Regions from separate parts of the Dorea sp. 210702-DFI.3.125 genome, predicted to be linked through region 3. Evidence: a T-box and tRNA genes for the amino acid it is inferred to sense, from the RefSeq annotation. Region 3 holds a T-box; the other regions hold tRNA genes.
The links. The T-box of region 3 lies ahead of leuS (leucine--tRNA ligase). A T-box ahead of a tRNA ligase gene usually reads a tRNA of that ligase, here a tRNA-Leu.
Positions count from the first base shown of each region.

Region 1: it encodes a tRNA-Leu, which carries the amino acid that the T-box ahead of leuS (leucine--tRNA ligase) is inferred to sense. The anticodon was not compared.
Region 2: it encodes a tRNA-Leu, which carries the amino acid that the T-box ahead of leuS (leucine--tRNA ligase) is inferred to sense. The anticodon was not compared.

Region 1 covers NZ_JAJCNF010000030.1:6,850-10,138, forward strand. Annotated here, with positions in the region: gene accC (acetyl-CoA carboxylase biotin carboxylase subunit) at 1-628, shown strand, start outside; gene LI164_RS12840 (LamB/YcsF family protein) at 922-1,692, shown strand; tRNA gene LI164_RS12845 (tRNA-Leu) at 1,790-1,872, shown strand; gene LI164_RS12850 (SufD family Fe-S cluster assembly protein) at 2,029-2,955, opposite strand; gene LI164_RS12855 (ABC transporter ATP-binding protein) at 2,973-3,289, opposite strand, start outside.
Region 2 covers NZ_JAJCNF010000001.1:28,139-31,427, forward strand. Annotated here, with positions in the region: gene LI164_RS00125 (TrmB family transcriptional regulator) at 1-137, shown strand, start outside; gene LI164_RS00130 (diaminopimelate decarboxylase) at 134-1,405, shown strand; tRNA gene LI164_RS00135 (tRNA-Leu) at 1,466-1,548, shown strand; gene LI164_RS00140 (PucR family transcriptional regulator) at 1,692-3,289, shown strand, end outside.
Region 3 covers NZ_JAJCNF010000006.1:91,028-94,316, reverse strand. Annotated here, with positions in the region: gene leuS (leucine--tRNA ligase) at 1-1,208, opposite strand, end outside; T-box leader at 1,269-1,506, opposite strand; gene LI164_RS04795 (MBG domain-containing protein) at 1,602-3,289, opposite strand, start outside.

The DNA.
Region 1 (3,289 bases), on a different contig from region 3:
AGAATCTCCTTCTCCGGCTATCACTGCCAATACCCGCGCTTCCATGAACCACGATGCCGTTCTTGCCGCAAAAGCTGTTGGTTACACAAATGCCGGAACGATCGAGTTCATTCTTGACCAAAGCGGAACTTACTACTTCATGGAAATGAATACCCGTATTCAAGTCGAGCACGGTGTCACAGAAATGGTTACAGGCACAGACCTGATTATTGAACAGATCCGTGTTGCCATGGGCGAGCCGCTTAGCTTCACTCAGGAAGAGGTCACACCACGCGGACATGCCATTGAGTGCCGTATCAACGCTGAAATTCCGGAGAAAAACTTTATGCCAAGTCCTGGTGTGGTAAAACATTTGCACCTTCCTTCTGGAAATGGTGTGCGGGTTGATACCGGTCTTTACACTGGCTACCGCATTCCTTCCGAGTATGACTCCATGATTGCGAAAGTTATCGTTCATGCACCGGACAGAGATGCTGCAATCCAGAAAATGCGGTCTGCGCTGGACGAGATGGTGATCCTGGGCGTTGAGACAAATCTGGACTTCCAGTACCGAATCATGAAAAATCCTGAATTCTGTGAAGGAAATGCAGATACCGGATTTATTGAGCGGTTGTTAAAAATTGATTAATTATCTTGCTGAAATAATTTTCGAACAATAACACTAAGAGCAGAAGCATTACCCCAGCCTCCGTTATGCAAAACATTCCGATGAGACTTATGCTTCTTGCTCTTTTTTTCGTGTTGAAAATCCATGTTTTACATATCTCATATGCAATTTTTATGTTATTATATATGTAATTAGTCAATGTTTGATGCCAGGGTCAAAAGGGCTTTCATCCACATGCGCTTTCTCTTAAGTGGATGAAAGTCCTTGACCCCACCCCAACATCATTTTATAAAAGAAGGGCAGGTTATGTTATTATGTACAAAGTTGATTTAAATAGTGATTTAGGTGAGAGTTTTGGCCGTTATACGATTGGAAATGATGACAAGATTATTCCACTGATTTCTTCTGCGAATATTGCATGTGGTTTTCATGCATCTGATCCGGTTGTGATGACAACTGCGATTGAGCAAACGAAGGAGGCCGGGATTCAGATTGGTGCGCATCCGGGATTTCCGGATCTGATGGGATTTGGCCGTAGAAATCTGGCCGTTTCTCCGGCAGAAGCAAAAGCGTATACTCTGTATCAGATCAGCGCTCTTGGAGGTATGTGCAAAGCCCATAATATGCGCCTGCAGCACGTAAAACCACATGGAGCCCTCTATAATATGGCTGCAAAAGATTATGAGCTTTCTAAAGCTATCTGTGAAGCTATTAAGTCCTATGATCCAGAAATCATCGTAATGGGACTCTCTGGAAGTGAAATGATCCGTGCAGCAAAAGATCTGGGGCTTAAAGCAGCTAGCGAAGTATTTGCAGACCGCGCTTATGAAGAAGACGGAACACTTGTGAACCGCCGCAAAGAAGGTGCAGTCATCAAAGACGAGAACGAAGCAATTGCCCGCGTGATCCGCATGGTAAAAGAGCAGAAAGTTACAACAATCACCGGAAAAGATATTTCCATTCAGGCTGATTCCGTATGCGTTCACGGTGATGGCGAAAAAGCTCTTCTTTTCGTTGAGAAAATCCGAAAAGCTATGGCAGAAGAAGGTATTACGATCAGCCCATTAAAAGACATTTGTAATTAACTTTCCTTCCACCGAAAGAACAACAACAACTTTTTCAAAAAAAATCAAAAAAATGTTTGCATTTTCCATCAACCTATGATATCATATCTTTTGTCGAGCGGAGATGGCGGAATGGCAGACGCGCTAGATTCAGGTTCTAGTGGGAGCAATCCTGTGAGGGTTCAAGTCCCTTTCTCCGCATTGGACATAAGATGCGAAACACCGTAAACTCAAGGGTTTATGGTGTTTTTCTTTGCTCAAAAATAGAAAAACAGCAAAAAAAGGACACCCCTAATCAACGATGAGGACGTAGCACTTTAACAAAGTACTACGTCCCCAGCTATTTTTTAACATTTTTTAGTTCAGGAAGTTTTCGATTATGACTCCTTCTGCTTCTTCTTCTGTCATTCCCAGTGTACGGAGTTTTACAAGTTGCTCGTCGTTAATCCTTCCGATAGCCGCCTCATGGATAATTGCTGCATCTACATGTTTTGCGTTAATCTCCGGAATAGAGCTGACTTCAGCGTGATCCATGATAATAGAGTCGCATTGTACATGAGCATGGCAGAGATTTTTACCGACCGCTCTTGGATGAAATATCTGCCTGGAGCTGCCTTTTGCAACGGATCTGGATACGATCTGTGCAGAGCTTCCTTCACCATTCATTTCTACCATCATATTGGAAGTTGCTTCCTGGTTTCCATGTGTCATCAGCTTCTCTATAACGTACAGTTTTGAGTTTGCTTCCAGATATACATTATTCTCACGTACAGTGGAATCTACACCTTTTATCTGTGCGGTATCAAGTGTAAATACGGAATTCTCGCCAAGATAAACTTCTGTGACCGGGTTGAGGACTCTTGTTCCTGTTCCTTCGCCTTCTCCGTAATGTTTCTCCACATAACGTACGTTGCAGTTTTTTTCTACGTGAAATGTGTGGATTCCATCATGGCGGCTTTCATTGCAACCGCTGTTGTGAATTCCACAGCCTGCAACAATCGTTACATTTGCTCCTTCTTCTATATAAAAATCATTATAAACCACATCGGTCATTCCTGTGGCATCTACAACGACCGGAATATGTACTTCTTCTCCATCTGTCTTACCATCGATATAAATGTCGATGCCCGGCTTATCCTGCTTTTTCTTAATTTTGATATGCTCGCTGTCACCGTGGCAGAGGGCAATTCCATTGTGTCGTAAATTAAATGCACCTGACTGTTTAAATCCACTTGCATCGATCTGTTCCAGTACTTTTTTTGTAATTTCATCTAACGTCATCATATTGCTTTCCTCCCTCCTTATCTGCATGTCAGACAGCTATAAGAATCTGCTGTCTTTCCTAATAGTTGTGGAAGGATCTCGTCAGTTGCTCCAATGGACGCGATCTTACCGTCTTCGATGACCATGATCCGGTCTGCCATCTGAATGATTCTCTCCTGATGTGAAATGAGAACCAGACTTTCCTTCTTTTCTTTGTGGATTTTCTCGAACTGTTCGATCAGCATGGAAAAACTCCAAAGGTCTATTCCTGCCTCCGGCTCATCAAAAATACATAATTTGTGCGATTTTGCAAGTACGGTTGCAATCTCCAGACGTTTCATTTCACCGCCTGATA
Region 2 (3,289 bases), on a different contig from region 3:
TGCTGACCGGAGAGTATGGAGAAGGAAGTATTAATACATGTCTTTATTCCGGACAGAAAAATTTTGTAGAGTTATATAAAAGTGCTCTTAGTAATGAAATAAAACTTCTGGCAATACGAGAGGAGAACATGCAATGAAGAAAAAACCATTTGTAACAAAAGAACAACTGGATGAAATTATTAAAAAATATCCAACTCCATTTCATCTTTATGATGAGAAGGGAATCCGCAAGAATATGCAGGCACTAAAAGAAGCATTTGCATGGAATCCGGGGTATAAAGAGTATTTTGCAGTTAAAGCAACGCCGAATCCGTTCCTGATTGATATTTTGAGAGAGTATGGATGCGGATGTGACTGTTCTTCTTATACAGAACTTCTCCTTTCAGATGCAATGGGAGTAAAGGGAGAGGACATTATGTTTTCTTCCAATGACACACCGAGAGAAGAATATGAACTTGCACACAAGTTAGGAGCAATTATTAATCTGGATGATATTACGCATATTGATTTCCTTGAAGAGACAATTGGCGAGATTCCAGAAACGATCAGTTGCCGGTATAATCCGGGCGGACTGTTTAAGATTAGTAATGATATTATGGATAACCCGGGAGATGCCAAGTTTGGTATGACAACGGAGCAGCTTTTTGAAGCATTTAAGATTTTAAAAAGCAAAGGTGCGAAGGAATTTGGAATTCATGCCTTCCTTGCAAGTAATACTGTAACAAATGAATATTATCCGATGCTTGCAAAAGTATTATTTGAAGTGGCTGTAAAGCTTCAGAAAGAGGTAGGCATTCATATCAAATTTATTAATTTGTCAGGCGGTATCGGAATTCCGTATACACCAGATCAGGAGCCAAATGATATCCGTGCGATTGGAGACGGTGTGCGGGAAGTTTATAATGAGGTTCTTGTGCCTGCAGGCATGGGAGATGTAGCTCTTTATACAGAACTTGGAAGATTTATGTTGGGACCTTATGGCTGCCTTGTAACAAAAGCAATTCATGAGAAACACACCCATAAGGAATATATTGGGGTAGATGCATGCGCAGTAAATTTGATGCGTCCGGCTATGTATGGTGCATATCACCATATTACAGTTATGGGAAAAGAAGATACGCCGTGTGATCACAAATATGATGTAACAGGTTCCCTTTGTGAGAATAATGACAAATTTGCAATTGACCGTATGCTTCCGAAGATTGATATGGGAGATGTTCTTGTGATTCATGATACAGGGGCACATGGATTTTCTATGGGATACAATTATAATGGAAAATTAAAATCCGCAGAGGTGCTCTTAAAAGAAGATGGAAGCACACAGCTTATCCGAAGAGCTGAAACACCAGCAGATTATTTCGCAACCTTTGATTGTTTTGATATTGGAAAAAAATTAATAAAATAAATGTTGTATTTCACGCAGTTGTGTGTTACAATTAATCTCGGCTTGAAAAAGCTGGGATATGCGGATGTGGCGGAATGGCAGACGCATCAGACTCAAAATCTGACGTAGGTGACTATGTACGGGTTCAAGTCCCGTCATCCGCAGTTGATTTATGAAAGAGCATCGAAGACTTAAAGTTTTCGGTGCTTTTTTGTTCTTGCACATTTATTAGATATTCATTATAATAAAATCGATGTTTTTAGAGGAACAAAAGAAGAAAGAATGAAATGACGAAAGGAAGAAGATTATGGGATTTACAGTACAGGATATGCTTGATATGAAATTATTTCAGAAAGCGAATCTGCTCTGGGGCAAAGGTGGTATTGGCCAGGAAATCCGTGGTGTTACGATTATTGAATCTCCAGATATTGTTCGTTTTATCAGTGGTGGAGAGGTCCTTCTGACAGGATTGAATGCATTTCAGAATTGTTCCCCGGAAGAGTTCCGCAGTTATATCGCGGAGCTTGCAAAGAAAAAAGTAAGTGCACTTGTGATTAAGCAAGGAAGAACCGTAGACTTCATGGAGGAAAAGATGGCGGTCATACAGGAGTATGCTCAAAAGACAGAAATTCCTGTCATTGAGATTCCGTTTGAAATGCCATTTCGAGAAATTCTTAATACGATCATGGAGCATATTTTTAGTGAGGAAGTTATCAGACTTAAGTATTTTAAGACAACTCATGATAATTTCACGGCACTGTCACTTTCCTTTCATTCCATGGAAAATGGAGTGCAGCGTATTGTAGACATTTTGTCAAAACTGATTGGAAACCCGGTGGCATTGTTTGATCAGAATCTGGAATGCCAGGCGACAACAGATACGAGAATCCGTGAATTTGAAATTCAGCCGGACGCAAAAGAATATTCTTTAGACTTCTATTCAAATTATAAATACCGGAGACAGGAAATTACATTGGAGGAAAAACCGGAAGAAAAGATCGGGCAGTATCTTGTGCGATTGAATGTTATGTATAATGCGAGAATGTATCTGGTTGTTACTGAAACAGAACATCCGGTCAACGGTATGGATTTTATTGCAGTTGAGAATGCAGTAACAGCGTTGAAGCAGGAATTGTTCCGTCAAAGTTCACTGGCAGATCTTGAGAAAAAGTTCCAGAGTGATATTATGAACAATATTTTGAATGGAAAGGTTCACTCAATTCAGGAACTTCGAAGGGACAGTTCCCTGCTTGGGATTTCTATGGATGCGTCCTACCGTATTATTGCGTTCAATCTCGGATATAGCTCAAATCAGGTCGATCTGAATGACACGGTGAAATACACGAATATATTGAACAATGCGATCGCTATTGAATTTCCGAATGTGAAGATTCAGAATGATATGGACAGAGTCATTGTGATCCAGGAAGTAGATCCGGCGAGAAAACAGGAAGAATATCGTCACGAATTGAAAGAAATAGTCATGAAAATCCAGAAGCGTGTGGCAAGTACGAAAAAAGATTTGAAAGTCTGTGCCGGAGTCGGACGAATGATAGAGGGGATTGAACATATTCCGAGCAGTTTTAAAGAGGCAACTGATTCACTGATGTTTATTGATATTCTTGGAGATGAAAATGAAGACAGTCAGTCCAAAATTATGATTTTCTCCGACATGGGAATTTTCAAACTGCTTTGTCAGCTCAGTGATGAGAAAGAAATGATGGAATATGTACCAGAATCTCTTCAAAAATTATATCATTACAAAAAACAGCAGCGTCAGGATCTGATCCTGACACTTAAGACTTATCTGGAACACAACCAGAATCTGACAAAGACAGCTCAGGACTTGTATATACATTATAAGACGGCGGCCTATCGTATTGAGCGGATTTCGCAGATCACAGG
Region 3 (3,289 bases):
GCCTCTTTTTTCAGTACGGCAGACTCCATACCATTCCACTCACCGGAATTGATCATTGTTCCGACAGCTTCAGTATAAGCCTCTGTCATATTCTCAATCTCTTTACCATCTTTTGCAATAACCTGAATGATTGGGATATTGAATTTTGTTGCAAACTCGAAGTCACGATCGTCATGAGCAGGTACACACATAATAGCTCCTGTACCGTAATCAGCCAGTACATAATCAGATAACCAAATTGGAACTTTTGCTCCATTTAACGGGTTGATCGCATATGTTCCTGTAAATACGCCTGTCTTTTCTTTATCCTGCATACGGTCAACATTAGATTTCATAGATGCATCGTAAATGTATTTTTCTACTGCATCTCTTGTCTCGTCTGTTGCAAGGCTCTTAGCAAGTTCATGCTCCGGAGCCAGTACCATAAATGTTGCTCCGTGAAGTGTATCTGGTCTTGTTGTATAAACTGTGATTTTCTCATCTCTTCCTTCTACTGGAAAATCTACCTCTGCACCGTATGATTTTCCAATCCAGTCAGCCTGCATCTTCTTAACTTTCTCAGGCCAGTCAAGCTTGTCCAGATCATTTAGAAGTCTGTCTGCATATTTTGTGATACGAAGCATCCACTGACGAAGATTCTTCTTTGTAACTTCAGCTCCACAACGCTCACATTTTCCGCCTACGACCTCTTCATTGGCAAGACCTGTCTTACATGATGGGCACCAGTTGATTGGGAACTCTTTCTCATAAGCAAGTCCTTCTTTGAACATCTTTACAAAAATCCACTGTGTCCACTTGTAGAAGTTCGGGTCTGTTGTGTTGACCTCACGATCCCAGTCATAAAGAGCTGCGATTTCATTGATCTGACGCTTAATATTTTTAATATTAGCTGCTGTTGAAATCTCCGGGTGAACTCCCATCTTAATTGCGTAGTTCTCTGCCGGAAGTCCGAATGCGTCCCAGCCCATTGGATGAATGATATAATAGCCCTGCTGTAATTTATATCTGCTCCATACATCAGAGATTACATATCCTCTCCAATGACCTACATGAAGTCCGTTACCTGAAGGATATGGAAACATATCCAGGCAGTAATATTTTTCTTTTTTCTTTCCATTCTCATCAAACTGGACATTGACCGGATTCTCTTCCCATTTGTCACGCCACTTTTTCTCGATCGCCTTATGATTGTAAGGTATCTTAGACATATTGATTTCCTCTCTTTCTGCAATACTGCATCTAAAATAAAATGAAAGCCTTCTCATCTCCAAAGAGACGAAAAGGCTTGATTCCGTGGTACCACTCTTCTTCATATGAATTCTCATATGCACTCATTGCTTCTGTAACGGGAAGTCCCGCTCCTGCCTATGTTGTCCTTACGATAAATGTCTGACCTGTTCAGCAGAAGAACTCCGAGGCGAGTTGGGAGATTACGTCATTGCCTTGCACCCTCCGGCAACTCTCTGAAAACGATAGGCTCTTAATACTCCTCTTCCATGTCTCTTTCATATTCTTCATTATTATAAGAAGAATGATAAAATAAGTCAAGACTCAATCCGAAGTTTTCTGCCTTTTTCAACAGTCAGTTTTCATAAAATGTATTATTTCTTGCGCTGAAATCTGGCACTGATTATCATAATGATTGCTGCAAGTGAAATCAATACTGCTATGAAATATCCAACCGGCTTATTGTTATCTCCGGTTTTGATTCTATCCCATACAGTTCCCGGCTGTTTCTTTACACTTTTTACCTGAGTTCCATTCGTTTTAGATTTTCCAGAATCATTTTTCTGATTCGTCAATCCCGCCTTGTTCTCTACAATCTCGAACTTATCCTTTCCACTTGGTTCAGATGCTAATTCATAATCTTTATTCAGATTAGAAGTGTCCATGTAAATGTCGTAAAGTCCGACTTTTTCACCTGATTTACGGCTCAGATAAATTCCAAGTGAATCACCTTCGACTAATCCGTCTCCTTCTACTGTATAAGTCAGCGCCGGATCTTTCTGACCTTTCACTTTCTGTTTCTTATCAATCGCCACAGTAATTGCACGCTTCTTAATTGTAAGTGTTCCTGATTCCAGATTATACTTATAATTTGAATTCTGGTTTGCCACCTGCACATCTAATGTATAAGTTCCAACATGATTACCATCTTCGCGTTTCACAACGGAAATGTCTCCAAGGTTCTCCTTATCACTGACTCCGGATATTTGATAAGTAAACTCCGGAAATGTATTGCCGTACTGTGCTTTACAAGAATCCGCTGTAATTGTAACTTCTTTTGAAATAATTGTATGTGTTCCTTTATTGACCTTGATTGTACGCAGATAGTTTCTGGATACAGATTCCGGAACAGTTACTGTAATAGCATGAGGACCAATTGCTTCATCACTTCCGGCACATGCGATTGTATCCTGTATTGCAGCGATATCTCTCTGTGCTATATTCTTTGTCTGAATAATCACACTGTTCAAATTCAATTTCTGTCCATAAGTAGTCTCTGCGTTTCCGACTGTCACAGTCCCCTGGGCAACTGCTTTTGTGATAACCAGTGTTCCAACTTCTGATTCTGCATTATCATAGATTGCTACTACCCGGTACATTCCTGCATCTATTGGAGCACTTGAATTCTCTACCGGAGATACATCCGTTGAAGTCTGTAAAATGTTCTGGTATTCCAGCGCTGCTTCTCCAAGCTTATCTCCGTCCTCATTGTATGCGTAAGCAGTCATGCCGTGTTCATTTCCATCATATCTTGCATATACGATCTTTTTTTCGAACTGAATTGTATTTTTCGCTTCACCAATCGTATAAGTTCTTACAATTGGTATTGCCAAATAGTTACCGCCGATAATAGAGATTGTTTCAATATATTCTCCCTCTTCTTTAAAAGCTTCCGTTCCAGACACAATTTCACCTGTTGCGGTCTTACCAACAAAATTAGTTCTAATTCCAGGTGTATCTCCCACAGCATTTCCATCTACTTCAATATGACCACCAAAATCAAAGCTTTCTGCCTCTGCTGCTGTTAAACGGTTGTGTTTATTTTCAATATTTTGATTAAATGAAAGTTTTGCATTTGTCTTTTTCTGTGCAATTACAAGTGTGCCAACACCAATGGCTGTATTATAATTACTGTTGACTGTCACACCAGCTGCTGTGTATACTCCAGCCTCTGTTGGAAGTTCACCGATATGAATTGTAACATCATTTATTCCAGGAACAATCTTCTCAAGAATATTGATTACTTTTTCAATTCCATTGATCACTCCTGCTATATCGCTTT